Regions from separate parts of the Virgibacillus byunsanensis genome, predicted to be linked through region 1. Evidence: riboswitches for the same ligand, from Rfam matches in the RefSeq annotation. Region 1 holds a riboswitch; each other region holds the start of a gene.

Region 1 (7,950 bases):
AAATTATATACTCCCTCTTTACTAAAAATGAAAAGAAGGTGCCCTGGTAATAGATTGATTCCCCATTTGACACCTTTTTAGCTGGCTTTAGGTATTGTCTCTTTCCTTTAAAATGTCATTAATGATTTCAGTATGGAACGCTGACCATGCTTTTTCTTTGAAATGGAAAATGACACTAATGGTTAGAAGGACAAGATATATCAAAATAAAAATACTTCCAAGCATGATACCGTTTTTAAATAACACATCCTGCATCTTATTTGAAAATAAAAACAAAAGCCACGGAATAGATGTGACATAGATCAGGATAATACCTACTCCGTTCTTCTCTTTTATCATTCGGTAATGAACTAGTTGGAGCGTATCACTATCAAGTGTTTCATAGAAGCCTTTGATATCGGCTGTTTCCTCTAATTTTTTATTAGGCCCCTTTTGCTCTCGTAATGTTACATAAAGTTTATGTGCATCTCCTCGAAAAGAAAACATACGATCCCCCTAATACTTGCAATATCCGTTTATAGTGTTTACTTCATCATTAGATCCATACATTTGTGGCAGAAATGTGTAACCGGTGGAAAATGGATGTACAACCAATCATGATATGTTACAATAGCCACTAGTTAAATTTGAAAGGAGACTAACCTTGAGTAAAAAATGGCTTTTAAGTTTATCCCTCACCTTACTTGTATTCGTATTAGCTGCATGCGGAGATGAGGATGAATCTGCTGAAGATAACAATGATGATTCCAAAACGCAGGAGGAAGAACCTGCTGGAGATAGTGAGGCAGCACCAGAAATGCCTAAGCCTGATTTAGAAGGAGTACCTGAAGTTGTTGCGGAAGTAAATGGTGAAGAAATACCGAAAGAAGAATTTGAATCAACTTACCAAATGCAATTTCAACAAGCTGCCATGCAATCACAAATGACTGGACAAGAGGTTAACCAGGAAGAATTAAAAGGACGGATTGTAGACAGCATGATTGGACAGAGACTTCTTATTCAGGAAGCAGAAAATAGTGATTTGAAAGCTTCCCAAGAAGAAATAGACCAAACATTAAGCGAATTAGCACAACAAAATCAGATTGAATCAACAGATGCGTTCATCACCGCTTTGGAAGAACAAGGTATGTCTGAAAAAGAAGTTATGTCCCAGATCGAAACGCAAGTAAAAATAGATCAGCTTATTGCTAATGAGGCTGGAGACATTGAGCCATCTGAAGAAGAGCTACAAGAACTTTACGATCAGTACGCTCAACAGCAAGAACAAATGAATAAGCAAAGTGAAGATGGCGAGAAAAAAGAAGTACCATCTTTTAAAGAAATGAAACCAGACCTAGTAGCACAAGTTGAAAGACAAAAAGAATCCGAAGCTGCTCAAGCGCTTATTAAAAAACTGCGTGAAGATGCAGATGTAACCAAACATTTATAATAAAATAAAGCTAAAAAAAGGTTGCGTTCAACATGAACGCAGCCTTTTTATATATACTTATTGGGTTTCCTTTTTACTTTTGACCATCATTCAACTTTCTGGCTTCTTCCGGGCTGGACATTTTTGCTGATCCTTTATAGCGAAGACCTACATCGCGGTCTGATTCCACACGTCCACTTTCTCTTAACTTCTTTTCTTGACGATCTTTTCCCATTTTAACCACCTCCTTATTTAACATGAGTCTTTTAGTAAGATTTATACACCTTTAAAGAGAGTTCCATTCCATAGCTTAATCCCTTCGCTAATAGTTAATCATGATTGATAGGGAAATCATTACTTATTGGGTTCAGTCAAGTAAGTCAACATAAGCAATTAATTGATTACTTTCTAAGTGGCGTTAAACTATCTGATTCAATCATGGCTCAGATCAGTGATAAACTAACTGAAGGATTCATCCCTACCCCGGTGTCATGGGATCATGGCGTTTTAGACTCAACTAGAAAAACCTTTTCAGAGAAATTAATGCTGGCATTAATTACTGGAATAGCAACATCAGCCATTGGAAATTACGGAGTTGCAATGGGGTTTTCTCCCAAGAAGAGATATAGCTGCTAAGTATGCAGAGTTTATTAAGGATACTGGCCAATTTTCAGAAGACGGTGCCAATATACTTATTAAGAATGGCTGGATGGAAAAGCCTCCACAAGCTGATGACAAGTTAAAACTGGCTAAAAAGAAGCATCCATAATGTGCTCTCTATAATCAGTTTTGACCAAGCCAAATAGTGTAAACACTTTTTCAAAAGCAATTACTTAAAATTCTTTTATTTTTTAGGAAATTGGTAAACTTTTAAAAATAGGTTGACTTTTCTAATTATTAGGATTATCATAAGTATCAAATTTAATATTCTTATCAAGAGAAGCTGAGGGATCTGGCCCGTTGAAGCTTCAGCAACCTCTGACGTGTTCAGAAAGGTGCTAACTCCAGCAAGACATTTTCTTGGGAGATAAGAGCGGATATTTATTAGAGTTACCCTCTTTTCTCGTTTTCGAGAATAGGGGGTTTTTTATTTTATGTGAAAAGGGTTTTTAAAAGTTGGCCGTATCCAATTAGATTAGAAAGGGTGATCATGATGAGTGAAATAGTTATATTATCCGGAAGTCCTTCCAAAAGTTCTAGATCAGACTTAGTCTTAAAATATCTTGGCTCCATTCTAAAAAATGAGGATTTTACAGTAACACATGTATCCATTAGAAATATTCCTAAAGACGCATTATTTTATGGTGAGTTTGAAGACCCTGCCGTTAAGGACATCGCTTCCCTTATTCATGAAGCTAAAGGGGTAATTGTTGGTTCACCAGTTTATAAAGCTGCTTATTCTGGAGTGTTAAAAGCATTACTGGATATACTCCCTCCTGATGTTTTGCAGGGTACACCAGTGCTACCTTTAATGACAGGTGGAAGCCAATCTCATTTACTGGCGATCGAGTACACGCTTAAACCTTTATTAGCTACACTAAAAGGTCAAAACCTCAAAGGGGTCTATTTACTTGATGATCAAATAGATAAAACCCAACTGAATAACCCCATTATTCACCTTGAAACTCTGGAACGGCTAAGAAAACAACTTGATTACTTTATCGAGACCGTAAATAGACAGAAGGATCGTGTTTTATAACGTACTTCTTGGAGAGGGGATACTATTATGACAAGGAAAAGAATTTATTTAAATGCTTTTGATATGAACTGTTCTGGACATCAATCACCAGGATTATGGACACATCCAGAAGATCAATCCCACCGCTATAAGGATAGCGACTATTGGATAGAGCTTGCACAAATCTTAGAAAAAGGCCAATTTGACGCTGTATTTCTTGCAGATGTATTAGGAACATACGATGTTTACCAAGGATCTCGAGATGCAGCTATCCGTCAAGGTGCACAATCTCCTGTTAACGATCCATTACTTGTTGTTCCATTAATGTCAGCAGTAACCAAGCATTTGGGGTTTGGGGTTACTGCTTCTGTAACCCATGAACATCCATACACGTTTGCTCGCCGTATTTCTACCTTAGACCATTTGACAAACGGCCGTATTGGCTGGAATATCGTAACTTCTTATCTAAAAAGTGCTGCTGTTAATGTGGGATTAGAAAACCAAATTAAACATGATGAACGCTATGACATTGCCGGGGAGTATTTAGAAGTTTGCTATAAGTTATGGGAGGGCAGCTGGGAAGATGATGCTGTTCAACTAGATAAACAGAATGGTATTTATACAGATCCTAGTAAAGTCCATGATATTAATCACGAAGGAAAATATTATAAAGTACCTGGCGCCCATTTAAGTGAGCCTTCTCCACAAAGAACTCCAGTACTTTATCAAGCAGGAGCTTCTAAAAAAGGGCGTGCTTTTGCTGGTAAGAATGCCGAATGTATATTTATCGGGGCACCAACCATAAATGCTGCGAAACAATCGGTTACAAAATTACGTGCAGAGGCGAAAGAAACAGGAAGATCTCCAGAGGAAGTCAAAATCCTTACCATGATCACGCCAGTAGTCGGTAAAACGGAACAAGAAGCGATTGAAAAATATAATGAATTGAAAAAACACATTAGCTATGAAGGAGCATTAGCATTGTTTGGTGGTTGGACCGGAGTTGATTTATCCAGTTACGCCCCATACGAAAAACTTCGTTATGTAGAAAACGATGCCATCCAGTCCACGTTAGAAAACTTCACAAAAATTGACCCGGATATAGAATGGACAGTGGATAAGATTAAAGAGTCTGTCGGAATTGGTGGCATGGGTACAAAAATGGTCGGTAGTCCTAAACAAATCGCCGACGAGATGGAACGTTGGGTAGATGAAGCTGGGGTTGATGGCTTTAACATAGCCTACGCAATTACCCCCGGTACATTTAAAGATTTTGCTGAATTAGTTGTTCCTATTTTACAAGAAAGAGGTCTGGTTAGAAGAGAATATGATGGGGAAACATTACGAGATAATTTGTTTGGAGAAGGTAGTCAATTACCCGATCATCATGCCGGTAAAAGCTATTCATTTAAAAGGAAAACAGTCGCAACTTGATTAGTTACAACTTTAAGTAGGTAGAAACGGGACCGTACTTCTTTTACGATCCCGTCTACATTACTTTAAGTTTCGAAACCTCCAATGAAAATTATGATTGCGGTAATACATATAACAATCAAAATTTCCTCAAACAAAATCAACCACCCATTTTAAATCTGATATAGCCGTACAATGCCTTATTCAAGAAAGGCTGCTCCATGTATAATAAATAAATTTTACCTTTTGACCGTTCATTTCAAATTCTTCATCACTGGACTCTATATGCTCAAATTCGTTTATTTCTAAAATTCTCTGAGACGCTATATTATTAGTTGTAGTTGTGGCAGGGATTTTTATCGTCATAAATATCACTACCCTTCACTCTAAATAGATGAATTTTTCACAAACTTCGAGCTATCTGACCCTCGTATACAGAAGAACTTCATCGAATGTTCTAAGTGAAAGGGTAAGGTGATATATACATGAATAAACGAACAACGAAGCTAACCTATGACGAAATCGATAAACTGCTTGAATCCATTGATAAGGACCGGTTTAAAGATATTAAATGGAAATATGTAACCGAAGAGGAAATGGAATATCTATTAAATATCAATTAACGACTACATTAAGCCAACTAATCATATTAAATCCCTCTCTGTATTTTTTGTTTCTTCATTCTTATTCAACAACCCTGCGTATGGAGCTAACCCTAGTGACCATCCAAAATATTTTAATAAACTATTCATAATTTCCCGCTTAACGAAGAATTATTTGTTTAACACTATCCTGCATCGATAATGGAACAAGGAGGGCATTTCCTTATTCAGAATAGTACCCTACAGTTGAAGAAGGATTAAGTTAAAATATGATTTAAGTAATCTCTATGTCCCCATATAAGGTCAACTTCATTTACAGAGGAAATCCAAAAAAACGAAATGTTAACCCTTCTTCATCTCCTCCACCAGTTGGTTTGTAAACCCAATTATCTGGTATATCTGATACATTTATCTTGTAAAGTTATTAAAGCACCAGCCATATTCGTTACAATTGCTGCGATTCCAATAGAAATCCAAGTCAACTGATCAAACCAAAGTGCTGTGAACATACCAATTAAATAGGCCGTGACTATTCCTGCAACTACGAAACATCCTACTCTTAAACTTCTTTTCATAATCAAAATCTCCTCTTTTTTAAGATACTTTAATCGTAAATAAAAGAAAATTGTTTAGTAGTTATGGATATCATTTATTAAAGATGATAAGTATCATTTTAATTAAATGTATATATTAACTAAAGTGAATGAAAGTTAATCTTTAAAAGTCATTTACATGTTAAAATGCCATATAAGCAGTGTTTGTATAATGAATGAAGGAGTGAGTATATGCCGGACTTAAAAAATCATGTAATTCTTGTTACTGGGGCTAATCGGGGACAGGGAAAAGCTATTGCTCAACACCTTGCTGCATTAGGGGCTAAGGTAGGGGTAGGTGCTCGGAACTATAATGATGCAATAGAAGTGGCTAAGACGATTGGAGAAGATCACGCCATTCCAGTTCAGTTAGATGTTACAAGACAATTAGAATGGAAATCTGCAGTCGATGTGATCATAAATAAATTTCAAAAGATAGATGTGTTAGTCAATAATGCTGGAGTTCTAAAACGTAAACCATTCACGGAGACAACATTGGATGATTACGAACAATTAATTCATGTTAACCAACTTAGCGTATTTATGGGGATGCAAGCAGTTATTCCACAAATGGAAAAGCAGCAAAAAGGTTCCATTATAAACAATGTATCGATTAGTGCATTTGCACCAATAAGCAAATCCTCTGCATATGCGGCAACAAAGGCATCTGTGGTTGCAATGTCCAAAGCTGCAGCTATTGAATTAGGTTCAAAAGGAATTCGAGTGAATATGGTTCATCCTGGTGGAATCGAAACTGAAATGGCAACTCAAGGAAAAGATGTACCTGCTTATTACGAGTCAGTACCACTAGGACGTATTGGACAGCCGATTGAAATTGCTCGGGCTGTAGCATTTCTTTCTTCTGATGAAAGTTCTTATTGCACGGGAACAGAAATAGTAGTTGATGGTGGAATGACGTTGGGTACTGTAGATGAGTAAGTCAAGGAGATAGTACACTGAATACTAAATTGATAGGATTCCCTTTCCCTTTAAGTAACTAAAAGGGAGCATTAATATTTTTTGTATGCACACTTCTCTTCTTTTCTCTCATAAATAGATAACTAATCAAATAAGCAAAGCTGGTGATTCCAAATAAGGCAAAAATCCCAGGTGTCAAAAGGAAATACAGACTTAAAGGCAAGGACCATAAAAATGTGATTAACATGAAGAACTTTTTAGATGTTAAAGCAGCAACGGTTGCTAAGGCTGCAGGAAGAAAAAGCATAAAAAATGTGCTTGCCAGCGGTTCGTATTCTAATATACTGCTATAAGGATTATAGAAATTCATAATAATCCATAGAACCATACTTGAGATTCCTGCTGTTACCCCAGTAAATATTGCCGTTTTTTTAATTTTCATCACCCCTCATTTTTAAGTAACCTACGTTGTTATTCGCTACTAAAGATAAGCATCCGTTAGCTTAATTATATGTCCAAGTCCAATCCGACCAATGTTTTCCTATTACATTATTTTTAATCAATTCATGATGAGTATATTCTGCATAAAGAGATAAGTCTCCTTGACTTTTCAAAATGTAAATGCCAGAGATACCCGAAAAATAAAACATATTACCATTCTTCTTTTTCCTCACTTCGAATTCAAATGGCTCATTCCCAGAACTTTTTTCTTCCATCGGAGTGAATTTCATAATTCCTAGCCCTTGTGCCCCAATGGGTTCGAAACATAAAAAAGGAAGTACCTCCCCAAATCTTGTATAATGGTAGTTGACATACAACCAAAAAAAGACTGGAGGAGTACTCCCTATGACCATTATACGACAACCTAGCTTATTTAGCATTCAAGAACTATATGAGATGGAACCTACCCATCGTTATGAAGCAATCATTTCGGCCATTGATTTGGATGAAATTTATCATGAAGTAGCCAAAAAGTCACGACTAGGCGCACCAGAAGAACTAAATTACGCTGCAATGATTATTTCCATTTTTATTCGTTACGTGGAACGTATCCCAACAATAAAAGACCTGATTAAGCGCCTAAATGAAGATATTGCCTTTAAGCTGAATTGCGGATTTCTTGTTTCTGACAACACACCTTCAGAAGCTTCCTATTCTCGGCTCTTAACGAAATTATGTGAAACTGAAATTTTAGAAAAAGTGCAGGAAAAGGTTGTGCTTCAAGCAATTGCTGAAGGCTTTATAATTGATGACACCATCGCCATTGATGCAACCCACTTTGAAGCACGTGATCAGGCACCACCAAAGGAAGAAAAGCCAAAAATAGAACCTAAAAAG
Region 2 (7,950 bases), on a different contig from region 1:
TAACAGCTTATCGATATATGCATTAACTAGTTCGTTTAGATTTTTTTTCGTTGTTCGTACAGTAAATTCTGATCCTGCTTCTAATTGTTGTGTATCAATCGAAGGATATTCTGATTCAGGAACAGGCCAAAAGATTAATGTGAATAGTGTTAAAAAAATAACGATATTAAAAATAAATAAACTATAAAATAGCCGCTTCCATTTAGTGTTTTTTAACGTTTTTTGTTCAGGCATGGAGTTCACCTTTCCTATTGGGTTACATATTCTAATACACGCTTAGCAATTCGTTGATATCCATTGTAATTTGGGTGGAATTTATCTTCAGCAAATACATTTTCATCTGTATTTGTAAATAAATCTACTGTTGGTATAAATGTTAAATTCTCATGATTGCTAGCAACTGCTTCACCAGTTCTGTTCCAGTCCTCAACAATAATACCAAGCTCCTCAATATCGTCAAAATACTGTTCAAATGGATTATAGAATCCTAATAAATACACATCAGCATTACCATTTATAGACTCTACCGTTGATATAATCTCCTCTAACCTTTCTTCATATGCTATGCGTTCCTGAACAAAATCTTGGAATGATAGATTAGTAAAGTTTTCCTTAACCACTTTCATAATATCATTTGCACCAACTGTTAGTAAGACAATATCTGCTTCTGCTATAGAAGTAGATATTTCCGGATCTTCTATACGTTTCAAAAGTTGATCAGAGCGGTTGCCACGCTTACCAAAATTGTCAAATCTCACAAGCTGCTTATTTTTATTGATCGTGTTATCTAGAATACCAATATATCCACCTTCACCAGTTTCATCCCCGACTCCTTGTGTTAAGGAGTCACCAATAGCGACTACACGTGTTTCTTTATTAGTGAAAAAGTCAATAGTACCCTGTACCGCTTCTGTAATAACATCCTTGAATTGGGTTGTTAAAGGGGAATTATCCGTATCCTCTTCTATTTTTTGTTCTTCTGTGTCCTCATCCTCTGTAGTATGGGTTTCTTCTTCACTCTCCTGTTGAAGAGAGGGGTTATCAATGGTTACTTGATCCTTTTCGTTCCATATATCGACGATGAAAAAAATACCTGCCCCCAGTAATAGCAGAATTACAGCTAACACTAATCTTCGTTTATTCATGCAAACCACACCTAAGCTGATTTATTATATTATATGGCATTTATTTATAAAATGCCTAATTTTGTATAGGTAATTCATAAGTAAATTAAACTCCTATTCTATTCTAGCAGATAAGAAAGTATAAAACTTTCTTATCTGCATAAGTGCAACTAGGTCATTCGCCATAAAGACTTGCACTCCAGAGCATAAGGGAATCTAAGAAAGCAAAGTTCGCTTACTAAGATTCCCTTTAACGAACGCCAAGTTTTCTAATCTTATAACAACAAACAGTATAATACTTACTATTAAGTATTAACAAATAAAAATTCGCCTAAACACTCAGGCGAATGAATATATAGTATTATTTACTTTTACCCCAATATAGTATTGCTTAAACGCTTTTTTCTACTATTATGCTTCTTAATCAGCTTTGGGATTCGTTTAGGAAATCAAAAACAATGTTTCCCCATTTATGAAACTCAGTTAGAAAGCCGTCATGGCCAAAATCAGTGTGGATATGGTAATAGGTGCTATTTGGTATTGCCTCTGCTAATTCGTTTATAATGGGAGGTTCATAGACAAGGTCCTTTTCATAGCTGATTGCTAGCACGGGACATTGTATGTTTTGAATAGCCTTTTTCCATTCACTTCGATGGAAACTAACATCGTGATTATTCATCGCTTCTAATAGGTAAAGATAACTATTTGGATCAAAGCGGTGTGTTAATTTTTCTCCTTGATAATCTAGATAAGATGTTACATCATACGTTTTGCCCTTTTTCTCTCGATCAAAACGCTTATTGAATAATGCTGAACTACGATAGGTTACCATGCCAATCATCCGAGCTAATTCTAAACCTTTCAATGAATGATTGGAATCGTAATTCCCCTTATTCCAATTTGGGTCTGCTTTTATGGAGGAAGCTGCAATATGGTTAAACGCTATACCATAATCAGAGAATGTAGGTGTTGCAGCAAGGACAATCAACTTATCTACAAAAGCAGGGTATAAGAGGCCCCATTCAAGTACTTGCATACCTCCAAGGGATCCTCCTGTAACTGCTGCTAATCTACTGATTTCTAGTTTTTGTAGTGCCATAAATTGTGCGCGCACCATGTCACGAATCGTAATGTTTGGAAATGATGTGCGATAAGGTTCATCAGTTGCTGGATTAATAGAAGCGGGTCCAGTTGAACCGTCACACCCTCCAAGCACATTAAAAGTAATAACTTGAAAGCGTTCGGTGTCGATATACTTCTTCCGACCAATTAGCCCACTCCACCAACCAGGACTACTATCTGTTCCAATTGTATGGTGATTGCCTGTTAATGCGTGGCATACTAATACTACTGGTGCAGACTTTGGTCCGGCAATTTCATAACGTAATGTCACCTTATCAATTGTCTCTCCAGAATCTAACTGGAGCGGACCAAATGATATGTCATTTATAATAGGTGTTTTTGTCAACATGTGTACCATGAAAATCCGCTCCTTTTCAACTCTATTAAACTTCTAAAGGAACCCTTGCTTCTTTGTTTTCCCTTAAACGGAGTGCTTCCTCATATGGATTCGTATTAGTAATTACAGTAATACCAGAGGCTTTAGCATGCTCTACCGTTTGATCATTTGTTTCAGGTTTTTCTATCAAAAGAATTTTCCCTTGTTTGTTAATAAATTGCTCAATTGCTGTTGCTGGTAATGCTTGATTTTCCAACCACACGGCGTCAATGTCAACAGGGATATCTGAAATAGTTTTATACGTTTTCTCTCCAAACAACTCTTGTTTGGTTTCGTGAACGGGTAAGATTTGAAACCCTAATTGCTGGAGTTGCTCTGTGTTTTTGTATAAAGAACTAGATGTATCGTCTAGACCAACTACGGCAATTGCCTTTTTTCGAACTGCTCCATTTTCTCTAGCAAAGGGTGAAGATACTAACCACTTAATGGCATCCTCTTCTGTAGATTGAAATGAAGTTTTTGAGTTTGTTGCTTTTGCAATGGCTTGATCTAAATCAACTAATATATCTTTAGTAGACTCGATACCGATGGATAGGCGAATTAATTCCTCTTTAACACCGCTCTTCTTTAAATCCTCTTCACTTAACTGTTGATGAGTGGTTGAAGCTGGATGGATAATAAGGGACTTGGCATCCCCAACATTAGCTACATGCGACCAAAGTGTCACTCCATCGATTAATTTCCGCCCTGCTTCACGTCCGCCTTGAATACCGAATGTAATAATAGAACCAAAGCCATTACTTAGGTATTTTTTAGCTAACTTATGTGACGGATGATCCTCAAGCCCTGGGTAATTTACCCACTCTACTGCTGGATGCTTTGTTAAATAGTCGGCAACTTCAGCTGTGTTCTGATTATGACGTTCGATGCGTAAGTGTAAGGTTTCAAGACCTTGTAGTAACAGAAATGCATTTTGTGGACTTAAGCATGCTCCAATATCTCTTAGTAACTGAACACGTAATTTGATCGCAAAAGCCGCAGGTCCAACATCAATATAACGCAATCCATTATAGCTTTCATCAGGTTCTGTAAGTCCAGGGAACTTTTCATTATTCCAATTAAAACGTCCACCATCAACGACGATTCCACCAATAGTAGTTCCATGACCACCAATCCATTTTGTAGCAGAATGGACTACGATATCAGCACCCCACGTCAAGGGTTTTGTTGAATATGGTGTAGCAAATGTATTATCAATAATAAGTGGGATACCGTATTTGTGAGCAACTGCTGCTACTGCCTCAACATCGAAAACGTTTAGGCTCGGATTTGTAATGATTTCCCCGAAGACAGCTTTTGTTTTATCTGTAATGGCATCTTCAATGGCCTCTGGCTTAGTACCGTCTACAAACTTTACTTCAATTCCATAGCGTGGAAGCGTGTTAGCAAATAAATTGTATGTTCCCCCGTACAAATTACTGTCGGCAATAATCTCATCACCAGCACTTGCAATATTTAGAATGGCTAAAGTAATTGCAGCCATACCAGAGGAGGTTGCCACTGCTGCTACCCCATCCTCCAGTTGAGCAACCCGTTGTTCAAATGCATCGACGGTTGGATTCCCAATACGAGAATAGATATTTCCAGTTTCCGCTAAACCGAATAAATTTTGTGCATGTTCTGTGTCCTTGAAAACATAGGAAGTAGTTTGATAAATTGGTACTGCTCTTGATCCGGTTGTTGGATCAGGTTCCTGACCTCCGTGAAGTAATACTGTTTCCTGATTAGGTAAATGAAAATTTGACATAAATAATTCCTCCTTCGATTTTTGTTCAAGCAACAGCTCCAAATCTGAGTACTATTGAATGACAGAATCAGCGACGTATAGGACGTACGCTTTTGTTCAAGTCTGGAGGAAGAGGAGAATTTAAAAGCCCTCTTCCTAAGAAGAGGGCGTATGTAACGGTTCCTCCTCTTATCTTCCAGATCATAATGTGATCTGTAGGATTTAGCACCTTTCAAAGCAATGTATACATTACTTTAGGTTGCCGGGCTTCGCAGGGCCTATTCCCTCCGCCACTCTTGATAAGAGATTTAACTAATATTAAGTTATTAAGCATTATATAAGAAAAGTCGTTTGTTCGTCAACCGTTTTTAGAAAATAAATTAAATTCTTTTTCTTTGTCTGATTGGTCGATGATATGCTGAACCCATATAAATAATTAAAGCAATCCATATTAATACAAACGAGATCAAATGTGCTTGTGAGAATGTCTCGCCGTAAAGGAAGACCCCTAAGATTAACATAATTGTAGGTGCAAAATATTGGAGAAAACCAACCATAGATAGTGGAATTCTTTTAGCACCATTAGCAAACGATAAAAGGGGGATTGCAGTTGCTACCCCAGCTCCAAGTAATAATAGACTAGTAGTGGAGAAGAGGGAGTTCCAAGATAATGAACCATCAGGTATTGAAAATAAATAAATTGCTGCAAGTGGTGTTACAATCATTGTTTCGATCGTTAACCCAAACATTGCTCCGATATCAACCATTTTTTTCAGCAATCCATATATGGCGAAACTAAAAGCGAGCAATAATGATACCCAAGGGAATACACCAAAGCTAATAGTAAGGTAAATGACGCCAATTCCTGCTAATATAATAGAGAATAATTGCCTTCTTGTTAATGTTTCCTTTAATACAACGATCCCAAGTAAAATACTCACAAGTGGATTAATATAATAACCAAGGCTTGCCTGTATGACATGATCACTGTTCACTGCCCATATAAATGTAATCCAGTTCACACTGATCATAATCGAGGCTACGGTAATACCGATAAGCTTTTTCTTATCTTTTATAATTACTTTGCATTCTTTAATAAAAGCTGGCCATTTCCGTAAAATCAAAACAATTACCAGCATAAAGACAAATGACCAAACAATGCGGTGCGCCAAAATTTCGCCAGCTCCAACATCTTGAACAAGTTTCCAGTACATCGGCAAAAATCCCCACATTAAGTAGGCACCGGTTATATATAAAATTCCTAACTTTTCCTGATTTTGCTGCATGGTGCAACCCTTCTTTTCTACAGATATGTTTCCTAAATATAATCAATCTTCCAAATAAATTAATTCTAAGAGTATCCCTATAAAAAAGCAAAAAAAGTGCTTGATAGTTTTAAGGGAAAACGCTTTCAAAAAAGTGTTTTATAGAATATGATAGTAAATAGGGAATGTATAGGACAAAATCAATATAGGGGGAGAACTTATGACTGAAAAACATAAAAACTTTGAAACGACAGTTATCCACGAGGGCTATGACTCCAAAGAGATGCTGGGCAGTCTTAGTACGCCATTATTTCAAACATCAACATATACATTTGATACCGCGGAGCAAGGTGAACGCCGGTTTGCTGGTGAAGAGGACGGTTATATTTATTCACGTTTAGGTAACCCTACCGTCTCTGTGTTGGAAGAACGGATTGCGGCTTTGGAAAAAGGGGAGAGAGGACTTGCTTTTGCCTCAGGAATGGCGGCAGTATCTGCAGTACTAATTGCTTTAACCAAAGCGAATGATCATATTCTTTGTTCGTCAGGATTGTATGGATGTACATTTGGATTATTAACGATGATGAAAGAAAAATATAATATAACGCATGATTTTTCCAATATGGCAACAAAAGAAGATGTTCGTGCATTAATTAAACCTGAAACAACATGTATTTATGTAGAGACACCGATAAATCCAACGATGAAGTTAATCGATCTGAAAATGGTAGCAGAAGTGGCGAAAGAATTTAATATTCCAGTTGTAGTAGATAACACGTTCTCTTCACCATACTTACAACGACCACTTGAGCTTGGTTGTGACGTTGTATTACACAGTGCGACCAAATATATTGGGGGACACGGAGATGTTGTTGCAGGGCTAGTAGTAGGTAAAAAAGACTTTCTTGACTCGGTAGCCATGACAACACAGAAGGATATTGGGGGAATTATTTCTCCATTTGATGCCTGGCTTTTAATACGGGGATTAAAAACACTACCCGTTCGTCTTGATCGTCATTGTGATAATGCTGAAAAAGTATTTGAAAAGCTGCGTCATCATCCGAAAGTAGCTAATATCTATTACCCAGGAGATGAAAGCCACCCTGATTATCCGATCATGGAAAAGCAAATGAAGCGTGGGGGCGGTTTAATCTCGTTTGAAATTAAAGGAACAAAAGAAGACGCACAGCAAATGCTCAATAACCTTTCCTTTTTAAAAATTGCTGTTAGTTTAGGTGATGCGGAAACATTAATCCAGCATCCAGCAACAATGACACATTCAGTTGTTCCAGAAGCATCCCGATTGGAGATGGGAATTACTGATCAACTAATTCGCTTATCTATTGGGTTAGAAGCATGGGAAGATATTTGGTCTGATGTAGAGCAAGCATTAAATAAACTTTAATCTAAGGGCGCATGTCCCAAGGTTCTAAAGTACCAATAATTGTTTCGTTGTTATCGTTTTTAATGGCTTGAATTATCCCGTTAGAAATTTCTTCGTGAGTAAGCCAGCGTGAAATATTATTTTCTATCATAAATCCTAAATACACACGTCTGTACAGGCAATTTAGCTGAACAGGCGTGTTTTCTTTCTTTAAAAAACGGGCACTTCCTTGTATATGGAATAATCGCCATGGAATACTAGTATTCTTAGTAGAAAGCTCATTAATTATTAGTGGTAAGGCAACTGGTGAAGAAGAATGAATCCAGCTCACTACTAGTTGAGGTGAGCCATATGTATGAAACGTTTTGTTGAGTTCAGTTTGAAGCTGATTAAGATCATGATAATCCACAGGTAAGGCGTGAATGTTTTCGGGGTTTGGGCTATTTTCCTTCAAGGATTTATGTCTTTGAATACTTCTTCCGATAATAAAAACAATGTAGCCATTCTCAACAAGCCAATGGCATACATTACGGAGCATTCCTGTACCACCAATAACCAGTGCAATTTGTTTTTGTTGCATGCTATCACTCCTTTTTTTTAGTATACAATCTTAACTCGATATAGGAAAATGTGCTATATTAGTAATAATGTAAATTTTTCACAAGGGTTGAATTCCCTATTGCAATGGTAGCGGAGGAAGGAGAATAGGCCTTGGAATTTATTCCTTTTTTAGTAGGTTCAATCCTCATATTTAACATCGTGTTGGCATTTACAATTATATTTTTGGAAAGAAAAGATGCAAGCTCAACATGGGCATGGTTGATGGTCCTACTCTTTATTCCTATTGCGGGATTCTTTTTGTATCTGGTTTTTGGAAGGAAGTTAAGTAATCAGCGTATTTTTACCTGGGATACTAAAAGCAGGCTTGGTGT
Region 3 (7,950 bases), on a different contig from region 1:
GTTCTTATTGATCAGGTAGAAAAGGTGTCTGGTGGGTATATTCCGCAGAAGGTTTTACTGTATACCGTATCAATAGGGGTTGGCTTATCCATCGCACTGTCCATGATTCGTATTATTTATGGCATTTCCCTATGGTATTTTATACTGCCAGGATATATAATAGCACTGATTATGATAAAGTATTCAACTAAAACCTTTACATCCATTGCCTTTGACTCTGGCGGTGTGGCTACTGGACCGATGACTGCTACGTTTATTCTAGCTTTATTTGTTGGTATTGCCTCCGTTACAGAAGGGCGTGATCCGCTTCTTGACGGATTCGGTATGGTTGCACTGGTGGCGTTGGCTCCTATATTATCTGTATTAACACTCGGTATTCTGTACAGTAGAAAGGAGAAGGGTCAGTATGGCAAAGACGAAACAAGGGCAAAAGTTAATCATCACGATCGTTAAGAAAGAAAAAGCCAAAAAGGTCATACAGGCGTCCAAAAAGGCTGGCGCAAGGGGTGGTACTACACTCTTAGGCAAAGGTTACAGACTTGATGACAAGAAAAGATTCCTTGGCGTACCAGTGGAACGAGAAAGAGAAATCATATTAACACTTGTTCCTGAATCTATTTATCCAGATGTGATGAATGCTGTTGTTGACTCCGTAAAATTGAATAAACCAAGACAAGGGATTGGTTTTGTTATAGATACGAAAAAAGTGACTGGAATTTGTCATATGTTAGGCTTGGATGAAACTGAAAGTGAAGAAGTCAGTGATGAAGGTGTTGATGTTAAAATGGCAGAGCAAAAAGTGATGTATGATTTGATTGTTACGATCGTTAACAAAGGCGACTCTGACGATGTAATTGATGCTTCTAAAAAGGCTGGTGCTGAGGGCGGTACTGTTTTGAGTGGCCGTGGTACTGGAATTCATGAACAGGCAAAACTGTTCAATATATTGATTGAACCAGAAAAAGAAGTCGTTTTAACTCTTATCAGTAAAGATAGAACGAAGGAAGTACTAAATTCGATTGAAGAAGATGCTGAGTTAAATAAACCTGGAAAAGGCATTGCCTTCGTATTGGATGTTGATCAAACCGTAGGCATTAATCATGTGTTAAACAAGATGGTTAATGAGAAACTGGATGATAACTAAAATAAAGTAAAGGTGTCAACGAGGTCGACTCGAGACACCTTTTTTGTGTTAGTAGAGAAAGTATAATTTTGCAGTCAGGTATGTTTATCTACAGAATCAGCCACGTCCAGCTCCAGTACCCAGTGACTAGTGGACTTCCTTCTCCTCCTTACGATAAGTCAACATTGATTCGCTAACGCTCTTCGTGTTTCCTTTAGATTCACTTTGGAGTGAATCTCATGCGGATTTGGAAGATCGACTAACTTCGCCGCTTTGCGCAGCAACTCGACCCACCCGCGATGTGCGGGCGCAGCCCATACGTCACTAAACGGGCACTTTGCGCTTTTGTTCGTAGATAGGAAAGATATACTTTCCTATCTACATAAGTGCAACTAAGTCTTTCGCCATTAAGGCTTGGCGATAAACCACGTTTTCTAATGTTATTCACTCTTTTTCCTTCTTGCTAATATACTCGTTAGGCTCGTCCCCGCCATGGATACTGTTATTTTTAAACTGGCTTTTTCGTCCGTTTCTATGTTCCCCGTGTTGTTTGTTTTCCTTAAATTGTCTATTTTTATCGGCCATTATTTCTCTCCTTTTTAATTTTTGGATGGTGTTAGTTTTTGAAATGTAGGCTTTCTTTATACATGCGTGAAGATATTTAAATTTATTATCATTTGGTATACTAAACGAATAACGCTAAGATTTTACTTGGAAGGATTGTTATTATTGGATATATCTGTTGGAACATCGATATTTTTACTTTCCTCCATGCTTATTGTCGGGGTAATTGCTACCAAATTTTCTACTCGTTTCGGATTACCTGCACTAGTTCTATTCCTCTTAGTTGGCATGGTTTTTAATAATTATTTATTCTTTGAGAATGTGCAACTTACACAACTAATCGGTGTATTGGCCTTGATTATTATTTTATTTGAGGGTGGGACTCAAACTAAATGGAATCATGTTCGCCCTATCATAGGGTCTGCAAGTATATTAGCAACAATTGGTGTACTGATTACTGCAGTCTTAACTGGGCTTGCTGCTATGTATATCCTTAACTTTTCCTTGTTGGAAGGGATGCTTTTGGGATCTATTGTCGCTTCTACCGATGCTGCTGCTGTCTTTTCCGTATTAGGTAATAAAAATATTAAAAAGAAACTTACATCTACATTGGAGGCAGAATCCGGTTCCAACGATCCTATGGCTGTATTTTTAACCATAACCTTAATAGAATGGATTCAACTATCGGACAACTCTATTTGGGCTGCTTTTGGTGACTTTTTCATACAGATGGGACTGGGCCTAGTGCTCGGGCTCGTATTGGGAAAAGTAACTGTGGAAGCCATCAACCGAATCGAGCTGGACACTGCTGGGTTATATCCCATTCTTGCTATGGGAAGTGCAATCTTTACATATGCGATCACAAACTTTGCAGGTGGTAGTGGTTTCCTTGCTGTATATGTGATGGCAGTATTTGTTGGAAATAATGAATTGTTATACCGATTCTCCATTATGCGATTTAATGAAGGTTTCGCCTGGATGATGCAGATTTTGATGTTTATCTTTTTAGGTCTGTTAGTATTTCCAAGACAATTATTGGACGTTTTTTGGCAAGGCATTCTATTATCTGTTATTTTAATGTTTATCGCCCGTCCAGTTGCGGTCTTTATTAGTCTTATTTTCATGAAATACAATGTAAAGGAACAGGTCTTTCTTTCCTGGTCAGGGCTAAAGGGAGCAGTTCCAATTGTTTTGGCCACCTACCCTATTGTAGCTGGTATTGAAAACAGTGAAGTGATATTTAATGCCGTTTTTTTCGTTGTGATGATTTCTGCATTGATCCAAGGAAGTTCATTATCATGGCTAGCGACTAAATTAGGTTTGACCGGTGAAAAAAGTCGTGACACGTTGCCAAGTATGGAATTAATGACACTTGGTAAAACGGACTCTGAAATTTTGGAAGTGTCTATGACAGAGAATTCTCCGGCTGCTGGGGTATCCTTACTTAATTTGGAGTTACCTGCTGATACGCTGATTATCGGGATCATCCGTGATGAAAAAGTAATTACTCCAAATGGGGATTCTGTTATACAAGATGATGATACACTCTATGTCCTGATTAACAAAAAGGCAAGGGAACGCGTTAAGGAAGCATTGCTCGGTAAAAAGCCAAAGAAAAAGATTTCTGAGACTTAATAGAAAAACCTAAACTTGGGCGATTATTGGTCATCCAAATCAGATAACCAAACAGCAACCGAAATTAAATCTGGGAAATACATGTCTGCATCCGCTTTGTCTTTTTCACGATCACTAATTAGAACAGTCTTCGTACCGGCTTTTTTTCCGGCCTCTATGTCTGGTACACGATCACCTACCATGTAGCTTTCCGATAAATCTATGTCATGGTTGTCTGCTAAATCTAAAATCATCTGTGGCATAGGCTTACGGCAGGCGCACTTTGCATGGGGTTTATGTGGACAGTAAGCTACAGCATCAATGGAAGCACCATAATGTGCTAGGTCGTCCTCCATTTTGTTATGTACGTCTTGTAATGCGGATTCTTCCATAAAACCAAGACCTACTCCTCCTTGGTTGGTGACAACAAAGACTTTAAAACCTGCTTCATTAAAACGCTTAATGGCTTCTCCCACTCCATCGAGTAAATAAAAATCTTCCGGTCTGTTCACGAATTTTACCCGATCACTTAACACTTCATTGATCACGCCGTCTCGGTCTAAAAACATTCCTCTTTCCATTTAGATATCACCTCGTCTATAGGGCTTCATATTCTGATTTTAATAAGGAATAGACAACTGTATCATGAAATGTTTCCCCGTCAAAATCAGTTTGTCTAAGCACGCCTTCTTTTCTACATCCTTAGTTATATAACCATTTCTGAGAACCTTTATTATCAGCAAAAATATCGCCAACTATTCGAATTTAAGCCAAGCGTTACCTGTTTAATATATAGTGCTCCGTTTCCACAACTGCAATAGTAGTAATGCTTCTTTCTTCCATCATATGTATACATCCAAGTTAATTACGGTGTGACACCAGCGTATCACACCTAGGAGGCTGTCCGATGGAATAATTTCTGTGAATATATATGCATTCACACTGAATTATTAATGTATAATCCACCATATTTTGAATAAATATTCGGCAATTTCACTTCGTCGGACAGCCTCCTAGAACACTTCCGTTTTAGTCCTGTTTTTTCTTGTTCAATTCTACTATATTATGCTTCATGAGTGGGTTGATAAACTTCTCTTGGCGCTCCTTTTTGAAACGATCCAGTTCCTCCGGCGTCATATCCTTTACAATTTCAGATACATGTCTACCTGGAAGGTTTTCAAATTCCTCTTTCGTCAGTTCGACTACCTCACCATTTTTCACAATAAAATGTTCCATTTCCTATTCCTCCTTTAAAATATTAAAAACCCCTTTTTGCATTGGATATACAAAAAGGGGTTTTTACCGATTTATCATCCAAAGCAATTGCTTTGCTGGTGGTAGCACCTTACTACAGCAGGTTGCTGTGACGTCTCTGAGCCAGATCTCTCGGTCACTCTTGATAACTATTCAATTACATGTATTATATCGTACCTTGTTGAAACTTCAAATGATTTTACCTGGCTTATTCTCCAGTATCTGCAAACCGTTTGATTCGTTCACCAATCTCATCACGTACCCGTTGGAATACGCTCCATTTTTCCGCTTCTGTTCCTTCTGCTTTTGCTGGGTCATCAAACCCCCAATGTTCTCGTTTTACATGTGGTGGGGTCATTGGGCATCTATCTGCTGCATCTCCGCAAAGGGTTACAGCAAGTGTTGCATTATTTAAAACATCCGTATCAATCGTTTCTGATTGTTGATCAGAAATATCAATGTCGACTTCATTCATGGCTTTTACCGCATTTGGGTTTAAACCATGTGCTTCAATGCCTGCGCTTTTTACTTCCCACTCGTCTCCTAGATGCTTCTTTGCCCACCCTTCTGCCATTTGACTCCTGCATGAATTCCCAGTACATAAGAAATAAATTGTTTTTTTAGCCATAGTAGTTCACTCTCCTTTTTAGAATACAACTAATGTTACATACAGTCCTAATAACGTAATAAACAGGATTGGAATCGTTAAAATGATACCTGTTTTAAAGTAAGTCCCCCAGGAAATTTTAACTCCTTTTTGGGATAAAACATGGAGCCATAATAGGGTTGCTAGCGAACCGATTGGTGTGATTTTCGGACCTAAGTCAGACCCTATTACATTGGCATAAATAAGTGCTTCCCGCATGACACCTGATGTATCTGTTTCAGCAATTGCTAACGCATCGATCATTACGGTCGGCATATTATTCATGATTGATGACAAGATAGCAGCAATGAAGCCCATTGAAATGGTTGCTATAAACAGGCCTTGTTCGGCACTTGCTTGGATGAGTTGTGCTAACAAATCTGTTAGCCCTGCATTTTTTAAACCGTAGACGACAACATACATGCCAATCGAGAAGAATACGATTGCCCATGGTGCGCCTTTAATGACAGCTGTCGTATCAACTGCCTGACTTCCTCTTGCCATTAGTAAGAAGAAAATCGCTACAATTCCTGCCACGATCGAAACAGGGAGATTGATGAACTCACTTACAAAATAACCAATCAGTAAAACAGCAAGAACATACCATGACAGACGAAACAGTTTAGGATCCCTGATTGCCTCAACAGGCTCCTTTAACTGAGATAAATCGTATGATTGGGGTATATTTTTTCTAAAATAAATTAAAAGTACAATGATAGTTGCAGCTAGCGAGAAGAAGTTTGGAATAATCATTCGCGTTGCATATTCTACAAACCCAATCTCAAAGAAATCCGCTGATACAATGTTAACTAAGTTACTTACTACTAGTGGAAGTGATGTGGTATCTGCGATAAATCCACTAGCCATAATAAATGGAAACACCATTTTTTCCTGGAAATTTAAGTTGCGTACCATTGCTAGCACAATAGGTGTCAGAATTAAAGCAGCCCCGTCGTTTGCAAAGAAGGCTGCAACAATGGCACCTAGTAAACTGACATAAACAAACATTTTAATTCCATTACCTTTTGCCGCCCTTGCCATATGAAGTGCGGCCCATTCAAAGAATCCAATTTCGTCTAAAATTAATGAAATAAGGATAATAGCAACAAAAGCTAATGTTGCGTTCCATACAATTTGTGTTACTTCTATTACATCACTAAACCCTACTACTCCTACTAATAAAGCAAGGATAGCTCCACCACATGCGGACCATCCAATCGATAAATTTTTTGGCTGCCAAATAACTAAGATTAGGGTGACCAAAAATATTAACGATGCTAGTATAACCGATGATGACAAGACTCTTCCCCTCCAATTAACAACATGTAATTCGTGTACCTTGATCTTCTAATTCTTTTAACTTATGGTCTTGATTTGGTAGCTGATGGAGTATTTGCTCCACAAACGGATAATGTTCATTGTTTTTATTTATAGAGTAGAAGATCCATTGCCCTCTTCTCTCTTCTTTTACCAACCCAACATCTCTTAATTTACGAAGGTGTTGACTAATAGATGGTTGACTCGCCTTAAAGATTTCAACAAATTCACAAACACAGCAATCATGATGATCAAGAATCTTAACCATCGTCAACCGCGTTTTATCACCTAGCAATTTCAAAATCAGTGCCGCCTTGTCTATCGTAATCTCTGTTGCTTGTAGCATAAACATACACCTCCTATATGATCATTCGCACATTAGTATATAATAATTCACTTATATTTTAAAGTTATACTATTCATTCTTTACAAAAGCTTTACACTCAGACCATATTCTCTTAACACTCACCTACTATACTAGAATTTGAGAGAGGAAATCTCTTAACAAATAAAAAGTTACAAAGGGGAGGACAATTTTTATGAAATTTAAAACGTATCTACTATTTTTTGTGATGGCTGCTCTAACAATCGTAATGGTAGCTTGTGGAACAGATTCAGAGGAAGAAGAGACCGATAATAATGATTCAGACGACACATCTTCTGCAAGTGCAGAAACAGACGATAGTGAAACAACTGAACCAACCGAATTAGAAGGTAGTGTTGTCATTGATGGTTCTGGAACTGTTTACCCTTTAATGGCTAGATTAGCTGAAGAATATATGATTACGGAGGAAGAAGGCGTGTCTGTTGAAGTAGGTCGTGCAGGTTCTAGTGCTGGGTTTGGGAAATTTCTTGTAGAAGACGGTACAGACTTTAACGACGCATCACGAAAGATCAAAGATGAGGAACAAGCGAAAGCAGATGAATTAGGCATCGAAGTAAAAGAAATGAAAGTAGCTTTAGACGGCTTAACATTTGTTATTAACAAAGATAATGACTGGGCTAGTGAGCTTACAGAAGAAGATCTACTAAACATTTTCCGTGCTGATGGAGGAGTAACGAAGTGGTCAGACATTAATCCTGACTTTCCTGATGAAGAGATCCAAACATATGGACCAAATGAAAACCACGGTACGTATGAATTCTTTTATGAAAATATCCTTGAAGAACAGGATTTAATTAGTACCGTAAATCTACAGCAGGAATATTCAACTCTTGTGAAACTTGTATCAGAAGATGTTAACGGAATTGGGTTTTTTGGCTTTGGTTACTATGTGAACAATCAGGATCAATTACAAGCAGTTAACGTTGACTTTGGTGAAGGGCCTGTTGAACCAACCCTTGATACAATAGCTGAAGATGGTGATTATGCCCCATTCACTCGTCCGGTGTTCACCTATTTAAATGTTGATATGGCGAAAGAAAAGCCACA
Region 4 (7,950 bases), on a different contig from region 1:
TTCTCCACCTTTTATCGTAAGGTTTACACCTTTTAATATTTCGTTACCTTCAATTGATACATGAAGATTTTTAATTTCTAGTGTTGATCCTGCCATGTAAATACCTCCAATTACTATTATAGTTCATTATTTTCAAATGAATTTTAAATCCATTCTCAATTTATTCTCATTATAATCTTAAAGCATTTCGAATCTATAATCAACTCTTTTAAACTAATTGATATCTTTGTTGCTACTGCTTTTTTCTTGTATGTTCAACAGTCTAACTATAGCATAACCTATGTTCTTTCTTATACCTAAATTTATACTCAAAAAGAAAGAACAAAAGCGCAAGCGCCCGTTTAACGACGTATGGGCTGCGCCCGCGCATCGCGGGTGGGTCGACGTTGCCGCACAAAGCGGCGAAGTTAGTCGATCTTCCTTAAAGGAAACATGCCCCTTCATAGGGGTATGCCGACGTTGGGCGCAAAGTCCGTTTTTAGTCGGCCTTCCTTCGCTAAGCGAATCGATGTTGACTTATCGTAAGGAGGATCAGGAAGCCCACTAGTCGTTGGGCCGCTGGAGCTGGACGTGGCTTAAGCAGTAAATAAATTATTTACAGGCTCCTATTTTTATAATTTCCTAGACAACAAAAAAAGCTGGTGCTTTAATAGCAGCACCAGCATCTGTTTTCTCTATTTATGGATTTGTTTATCAAATTGAGCAACCATCTTTTGGCAGTCACGATATTCTTGTTGTCTTCTCATTTCAACCGTAATTCGATTTTCTAACTTACGTCCATACTCCTCGAAGCTCATACCGTGTGATTGTTGCATTGCTTTCTCCATCTCTGGAGTGTAGTTCATTTGTATTCCACTAAAAATAGTGAATCATCCTTTCGGTTTTTTAACACATTTATAATGCTAACATAAGGACAATTCCCAATACAAAACGGATATAAACGCTTAAATAAGACTGCATTTGCATATAAATGACTGAAGTTTACATATTAAACACTTCTTAATAACATTCAACGTATTGCTCGCATATACTATGGAATGCTAAAAATTCAGCTAAAAGTCCTATTCACCACTTACTGGTACAACAGCACCTTCATATTCTTTTAGTATAAAGTCCTGAATTTCTTCCGATTGCAGAACTTCTACAAGTGTATTTAATGCTTCATTATCTTTATCTTCTGTTTTAACAGCGATAACATTTACATACTGAGATTCCTTACCCTCAATAAAAATAGCATCATCTACAGGATTTAATTCAGCACCAATAGCGTAGTTTGTGTTAATGACAACGAGTGTATTTTCTTCTGTCTCATATAACTCCGGTAACATCGCTGGATCATAATCAGGTGAGAATTGTAAGTTCTTTGGATTCTCAACTATATCTTCCACAGTTGCTGTTTCTCTTTCTACATTTTCATCAAGTTTAATTAGGCCTTTATCTTCAAACAATGCTAAAATACGACCGTGATCAGGTACTGAATTGCTTAAAAGTACCTCTGTGTCATCTGGAATTTCATCAATGCCTGCAATAGACTGAGAATAAACACCTATTGGTTCAATATGGATACCATCAATATAATCTAAATCATAACCAGTATCATTAATGGTTTGTTCTAAATATGGAATATGTTGAAAATAGTTGGCATCTAGTTCTCCACTAGCTAAGTCATCATTTGGCAACACATAATCTTCATACGGTTCAATTTCGAGTGTAACACCCTCTTCTTCAAGAATAGGCTTTGCCTCTTCAAGTATTTCCGCATGTGGTACACTAGAAGCACCTACTGTGATAGTATTCTCATCACCTGAAGAATCATTTCCTCCACATGCTGCTAGTACTAGAATAAATAATACTGAAACAAATGCTAAAATCTTTTTCATGTTAAAAACTCCCCTTGTTTTTTATAATTTTAAAAATTGGTTTTAACCCATTCTTATCCACATTATCTTTTGTCCAATTTAGAAGAAATATAATCTCCAATAAACTGAAAAATAAACACGATAATTACAATAACGATGGAACAGATAAATACAATATCAAAATCCCGACGCTGAAAACCAGAGTAATATGCATAACTTCCTAAACCTCCAGCACCAATCGCCCCTGCCATAGCTGTATAGCCAATTAAGGCTATTGCTGTAACGGTAATTCCCGAAACTAGTGCTGGCATTGATTCGGGTAATAATACTTTAAAAATAATCGTGCGTGTTTTTGCTCCCATTGACGTTGCAGCCTCAACTACACCTTTATCAATTTCTTTTAATGCAATCTCAACTAACCTCCCGTAAAACGGTGCAGCACCAATAATAAGAGCTGGTAGAGCCGCGTTGGGTCCACGAATCGTTCCAATTAAAAAGTTTGTAAACGGGAATAACAGTAAGATTAGAATAATGAATGGAATTGCGCGAAACACATTTACAAATGTTGCAACGATAAAGTTGAGAATTTTATTTTGCCAAATCCCCCCCTTCATTGTTAAATACAAGAGTAAACCAAGTGCAATCCCTAAGATAAAAGTACCTACAATTGCTATGATCGTCATATAAAACGTTTCAAACGTAGCTGTCCACAAATCGTCTGTATTGAGATTAGGAAATAGTTCCATCAACATCACGAACCACCTCCAATTCCACTGAGGTCTCATTCGTAATAAATTCTACTGCTTTATCAATCTCATTCGACTCTCCATCAACTTGTACAAACAAAGTACCATAAGCCCCTGCCTGTGTTTGTGTGATTTTCCCTTGGAGAATATTTATCTCAATCGCAAACTTTTTAGCAACTTGACTAATGAGAGCCTGATTTGTTGTTTCACCTACAAAATGGAGACGAATAAGCTTTCCTCGCTCATAAATATCAATTAAGTATGCCACACCATCATCTTCCTCATTCGTCCCCATAACCTGTTCCACAAATCTTTTTGTTACAACTTGTTTTGGTCGTAAGAAAACATCAAGAACATCACCTTGTTCTACAACCTTTCCTTCTTCCATTACAGCCACCTGATTGCAAATTTTTCGGATCACATGCATTTCATGTGTAATAAGGATGATCGTCAAGCCTAACTTTTCATTAATATCCACAAGCAAATCCAGAATCGAATTTGTCGTTTCGGGGTCAAGTGCTGAAGTTGCTTCATCACAAAGTAATACTTTTGGATTATTTGCTAATGCACGGGCAATTCCAACCCTTTGCTTTTGTCCGCCACTTAACTGGGATGGATACGCATTCTCTCTTCCACCTAACCCCACTAGGTCAATTAACTGTTGAACACGTTCCTCGCGTTTAGATCTTGAGACACCTGCAATCTCTAAGGGAAATGCAATATTATCTTTTACGGTTCTGGACCAAAGTAAATTGAAATGTTGAAAAATCATGCCTATTTCTTGACGTGCTATGCGCAGTTGGTTCGAATTCATGGCAGTAATTTCTTGCTCATCAATTACGATTTTTCCTGCTGATGGTTCTTCTAATCGGTTTAACAACCTGACAAACGTACTTTTACCCGCTCCACTATAGCCGATCACTCCAAATATCTCACCTTCATTTATATCAAGGGTTAAATCATCTACAGCTGTAATTTTATTTTTATTTGATGTGAAAAATTTACTTAAACCCTCAATTGATATCACGCGTATCCCACCTTCATACACTATTGTTTCCAACTAACTAAAAAAAACGCCTTTCTGTAAGAGAACAGAAAGACGTAATTATATGTAGTCTTTACGTTCTCTCATCTGTCAAAGCAACGCTTTGCAGGAATTGGCACCTTTCAAACAAAAATCGTTTGAGGTTGCCGCGGGTTCATAGGGCCAGCCCCTCCACCGCTCAAGATAAGAGATAAAAAATATTTAATTAAAAATCGATAAAATAAATAGTAGCACGGACAATTTTATCTGTCAAGAACAAAAGCGCAAGCGCCCGTTTAGCGACGTATGGGCTGGACTTATCCGCATGAGATAAAGGAAACACGAAGAGAGGTAGCGAATCGATGTTGACTTATCGTAAGAAGGATCAGGAAGCCTACTAGCCGTTGGGCGCTGAAGCTGGACACGGCTAACATAGTTAATAAATTATTCACAGGTCCAACTTATATACACTCCAAAACAACAGAAATTAATTGTTTATAAATAACTCCGGTTTATATTTCATTAAATAGCTATAAATATTTGGTATTGACTTAAAGGCATAAATCTTTTCTTTGATCTGATTATCTTCCTTAATTAATAAGCATGGTACACTTTCAACTTGGTTGTTTTGCATAAAATCTGGGTGCAAGGAAGCATTCATCTCATAAAAAATATTTTCCCCATGTACTGATTCAATTTTATCCAGCATTGATTTTGCTAAGCTGCATGTACCACAAAATGGTGTATAGACATATAATAAATAATTACTCTTTTCTTTTTTTTGATCTGTAATCTGTTGCAAAAATACCACCCTAAATTAAAAATATCGGATTAACTTCTATGCTTTTACTTACCAAAGCAGTCGCAAGAATGTGTTCAGGAGTTGTTGCTACTTCACGATATTCACTGCTTATATATATATGCTCAGCATGTGGAAGTTCTCTAGTTAATTGTTTACGCAATTTAATCCCTGAGCTATCCTCATCAACGAATACAAACACATCTTTATTATCTAAATCATACAAATCCAACAGCTCGTCAAAACGTTCAACACCAAGCGTGCCATTTGTACAGATAATCTCAATATCTTCTGTTACTATTTTTTCGATCTGCTTTTTATCAGTTAATCCTTCGACAATGATAACTTTTTCTAAATCATTTGTCACCATATCATAGCTCTCCCTATCAGAAAAAACTTACTTTACATAACAAGCAACGTTTAACGAATTATACTCTTTTCTAAATGGCAAATCTAATATAACACACCAATTAGACCCTTTTTTAGTTTATGCAATAACAGCTTTTCTATATCTTACATATTTAAAATTAAATTTACCATTTGCTCATTAATCAGTAAGAAGGCCGACTTACAGGGTGTAAGTCAGCCTTCTTATTTGTTCATTCATGTATTAGTCTTCTTCAATAACTTCTTGATATTGTTCAGCAGACAATAATTCATCAAGTTCTGATTCATTAGATGGCTCCACAACAACCATCCATGCTTTTTCATATGGAGATTCATTTACAAATTCAGGGCTGTCCTCTAACTCTTCGTTCGTTTCTACAATTTTGCCGCTAATTGGAGCATACAATTCAGAAACTGTTTTCACTGATTCTACACTTCCGAAAGGCTCATCTACCTCAATTTCGTCTCCCACTTCTGGAAGCTCAACAAATACAATATCCCCTAACTCAGATTGTGCAAAATCTGTAATGCCAATTTGTACTTTACCGTCTTCTTTTTTTACCCATTCATGTTCTTCTGAATATAATAAATCTTTTGGTAAACTCATTGAAATCCCTCCGTTAATTAATTGCATTATTACTATACTAGGTATATATACTTTTTTCTAGTATTTTAGCTTAATTTCTTATCCCCATATTTCGTCAAACGTTTCTTCTTTAAAACCAACCGTTACTATTTGACCATCAGTTACAATTGGCCGTTTCACTAACATGCCATCAGAGGCTAGAATTTCAGCCATCTCCTCTGTATTTGCATCTCTTATTTTATCCTTAATGTTTAATTCACGATATTTCTTTCCACTCGTATTAAAAAACTTCTTAGCAGGAAGATGACTCTTAGCTATTAATTCTAACAACTCTTCTTTCGTGAGAGAATCCTCTACAATATGTATGCTCTTATAGTCAATATGATGGTCGTCCAGCCATTTTTTAGCTTTTTTGCATGTACCACAATTCGGGTACCAATAAAATTTTAACTCCATCTGCATACCTCCCTAACTCATTTAACAACTACCTTCATTATAACAAAAATAGTATGGTTTTAGTCTATATAGTTGTGAACTTTTACCTGCGCATTAAAAAACCTTAACCCTTCACTGCAAAGTGACTAAGGTTAAGGCTTTTTCTTTGTCTAGGAAATTATAAAAATAGGAGCCTGTAAATAATTTATTTACTGCTTAAGCCACGTCCAGCTCCGACGTACAGGACGTACTAGTGCCGATGACGCCACAGGACAAGGAAAGCTCCCCTGAAAAGCATCGCACGCAGAAAAAGCGCTTTTCTTTTTCAAGGACGTGGCGTTTTCATCGGCCAGCGCCCGTGCTGTTAGTGGGCTTCCTGATCCTCCTTACGATAAGTCAACATCGAATCGCTACCGCTCTTCGTGTTTCCTTTAAGGAAGATCGACTAACTTCGCCGCTTTGCGCGGCAACGTCGACCCACCCGCGATGCGCGGGCGTAGCCCATACGTCGCTAAACGGGCGCTTGCGCTTTTGTTCTATTTTAAACTACATATTTTTCTTCTTCAATTACTTTAGCAGCAATTTCACGTTTCTTCGCGATCACATTAGTCGGAGTATGGCGAGTAAGTTTACGTAAAGATGAAAGCATCATACGTAGTGTATCACCTGATTCAACTGCGATTAATGTTTCTTTCGCATCTGCTTCAATACGGTTGAATGCTTCCTGTACATATACCTGGGTGTAAAGAAGTTTTTGTTTGTTCTTATCTTCTCCATTTTTGTTAATTGCTTTTTCTGTACGAAGTATTGCTGACTCCATATTGTACACTTCAGCAGTCATATCTGCTAGGTTAACCAGGATTTCCTGTTCATTTTCCAGCTTCTGCATGTATTTCTGTGCAGCTAGACCAGCACCAAGTAATACCATTTTCTTTGCATTTCTTAATAAATATTTTTCTTGTTCTAAAGTTTCATCGCCAACTTCTTCAGGCATCATCATCATGAGCTCTTCCTGTAAGCTTTGTGCTTTTTGAAGTAGTGGTAACTCACCTTTCATAGCTTTTTTCAATAAGGTGCCAGGTACGATCAAACGGTTAATCTCGTTTGTCCCTTCAAAGATTCGATTAATTCTTGAGTCACGATACATGCGTGAAACTTCATATTCTTCCATGAAGCCATAACCACCATGTAGTTGTACCGCCTCATCAGCAACATAGTCAAGACATTCGGTAGCAGTGTATTTGTTCATAGAGCATTCTATTTGATACTCGGCAATTGCATTTGCTACTTCTCGCCCATCCTTTAATTGTTCATCAGTTAATGCACCCATACGTTGTTCGAATAATCCAACTGTACGATAAACTGCACTCTCGTTAGCATAAGTTCTCGCTGCCATTGTTGCCAATTTTTCTTGTGTTAGGCTGAAACTTGATATAGCTCTACCAAATTGTTTACGTTCATTTACGTATTTAGTGGCTACTTCAATTCCACGTTTTGATCCACCAACACCACCAATTGCAAGCTTATATCGACCAACATTCAGGATATTAAATGCGATAATATGACCGCGTCCTTTTTCACCTAAAAGATTCTCAACTGGTACTTCAGCATCTTCTAAAATTAATGTACGAGTTGATGAACTCTTAATACCCATTTTCTTTTCTTCTGGACCTGTAGATACACCCACAAAATCACGTTCCACAATAAATGCCGTAAAGTGTTCGCCATCAATTTTTGCATAAACAATAAACAAATCCGCAAATGCTGAGTTAGTTATCCACTGTTTTTCACCGTTTAGAATGAAATGTGTTCCTGCATCGTTTAATTTAGCTGTTGTTTTCGCACCTAATGCGTCAGAGCCAGAACTCGGCTCTGTTAATGCATATGCTGCCAACAATTCACCTGTTGCTAATTTTGGTAAATATTTTTCTTTTTGATCATCATTACCGAAAAATACAATTGGAAGTGAGCCAATTCCAACGTGTGCACCATGAGTTACTGAGAACCCACCAGAACGTGAAAACTTTTCAGTAATTAAAGAGGAACTGATTTTGTCTAATGCAAGACCACCATATTCTTCTGGAACATCAGCACCAAGAAGTCCCAGTTCCCCA

What was found. Region 1 has a riboswitch for S-adenosylmethionine ahead of ssuE (NADPH-dependent FMN reductase). Riboswitches for the same ligand answer to the same signal wherever they lie in the genome.
Region 2: linked by a shared signal. The riboswitch ahead of ACFQ3N_RS00825 (PLP-dependent aspartate aminotransferase family protein) and the one ahead of ssuE (NADPH-dependent FMN reductase) in region 1 are both predicted to bind S-adenosylmethionine.
Region 3: linked by a shared signal. The riboswitch ahead of ACFQ3N_RS12820 (hypothetical protein) and the one ahead of ssuE (NADPH-dependent FMN reductase) in region 1 are both predicted to bind S-adenosylmethionine.
Region 4: linked by a shared signal. The riboswitch ahead of ACFQ3N_RS14835 (methionine ABC transporter ATP-binding protein) and the one ahead of ssuE (NADPH-dependent FMN reductase) in region 1 are both predicted to bind S-adenosylmethionine.

Annotation. Positions count from the first base shown of each region.
Region 1 is NZ_JBHTKJ010000044.1:6,873-14,822, reverse strand. It holds gene ACFQ3N_RS15040 (hypothetical protein) at 88-486, opposite strand; gene ACFQ3N_RS15035 (SurA N-terminal domain-containing protein) at 644-1,429, shown strand; gene ACFQ3N_RS15030 (YpzI family protein) at 1,503-1,643, opposite strand; gene ACFQ3N_RS15025 (DUF3231 family protein) at 1,748-2,044, shown strand; gene ACFQ3N_RS15020 (DUF3231 family protein) at 2,004-2,177, shown strand; SAM riboswitch class I at 2,336-2,442, shown strand; gene ssuE (NADPH-dependent FMN reductase) at 2,562-3,107, shown strand; gene ACFQ3N_RS15010 (LLM class flavin-dependent oxidoreductase) at 3,135-4,520, shown strand; gene ACFQ3N_RS15005 (hypothetical protein) at 4,985-5,122, shown strand; gene ACFQ3N_RS15000 (hypothetical protein) at 5,488-5,676, opposite strand; gene ACFQ3N_RS14995 (SDR family NAD(P)-dependent oxidoreductase) at 5,887-6,633, shown strand; gene ACFQ3N_RS14990 (hypothetical protein) at 6,692-7,054, opposite strand; gene ACFQ3N_RS14985 (hypothetical protein) at 7,116-7,343, opposite strand; gene ACFQ3N_RS14980 (IS1182 family transposase) at 7,459-7,950, shown strand, end outside.
Region 2 is NZ_JBHTKJ010000001.1:177,640-185,589, reverse strand. It holds gene ACFQ3N_RS00840 (YpmS family protein) at 1-234, opposite strand, end outside; gene ACFQ3N_RS00835 (SGNH/GDSL hydrolase family protein) at 249-1,145, opposite strand; gene metX (homoserine O-acetyltransferase MetX) at 1,549-2,604, opposite strand; gene ACFQ3N_RS00825 (PLP-dependent aspartate aminotransferase family protein) at 2,630-4,390, opposite strand; SAM riboswitch class I at 4,556-4,675, opposite strand; gene rarD (EamA family transporter RarD) at 4,750-5,655, opposite strand; gene megL (methionine gamma-lyase) at 5,855-7,039, shown strand; gene ACFQ3N_RS00810 (short-chain dehydrogenase) at 7,041-7,598, opposite strand; gene cls (cardiolipin synthase) at 7,730-7,950, shown strand, end outside.
Region 3 is NZ_JBHTKJ010000034.1:25,561-33,510, forward strand. It holds gene ACFQ3N_RS12795 (DUF1538 domain-containing protein) at 1-453, shown strand, start outside; gene ACFQ3N_RS12800 (P-II family nitrogen regulator) at 407-1,144, shown strand; gene ACFQ3N_RS12805 (hypothetical protein) at 1,568-1,708, opposite strand; gene ACFQ3N_RS12810 (potassium/proton antiporter) at 1,853-3,322, shown strand; gene ACFQ3N_RS12815 (D-glycero-alpha-D-manno-heptose-1,7-bisphosphate 7-phosphatase) at 3,346-3,882, opposite strand; gene ACFQ3N_RS12820 (hypothetical protein) at 4,331-4,537, opposite strand; SAM riboswitch class I at 4,606-4,707, opposite strand; gene arsC (arsenate reductase (thioredoxin)) at 4,764-5,183, opposite strand; gene ACFQ3N_RS12830 (arsenic transporter) at 5,202-6,500, opposite strand; gene ACFQ3N_RS12835 (ArsR/SmtB family transcription factor) at 6,517-6,864, opposite strand; gene ACFQ3N_RS12840 (PstS family phosphate ABC transporter substrate-binding protein) at 7,058-7,950, shown strand, end outside.
Region 4 is NZ_JBHTKJ010000043.1:14,976-22,925, forward strand. It holds gene sufC (Fe-S cluster assembly ATPase SufC) at 1-96, opposite strand, end outside; gene ACFQ3N_RS14820 (hypothetical protein) at 675-845, opposite strand; gene ACFQ3N_RS14825 (MetQ/NlpA family ABC transporter substrate-binding protein) at 1,062-1,880, opposite strand; gene ACFQ3N_RS14830 (methionine ABC transporter permease) at 1,943-2,611, opposite strand; gene ACFQ3N_RS14835 (methionine ABC transporter ATP-binding protein) at 2,589-3,632, opposite strand; SAM riboswitch class I at 3,731-3,840, opposite strand; gene ACFQ3N_RS14840 (thioredoxin family protein) at 4,117-4,431, opposite strand; gene ACFQ3N_RS14845 (toprim domain-containing protein) at 4,442-4,798, opposite strand; gene gcvH (glycine cleavage system protein GcvH) at 5,039-5,422, opposite strand; gene ACFQ3N_RS14855 (arsenate reductase family protein) at 5,501-5,857, opposite strand; gene ACFQ3N_RS14860 (acyl-CoA dehydrogenase family protein) at 6,378-7,950, opposite strand, start outside.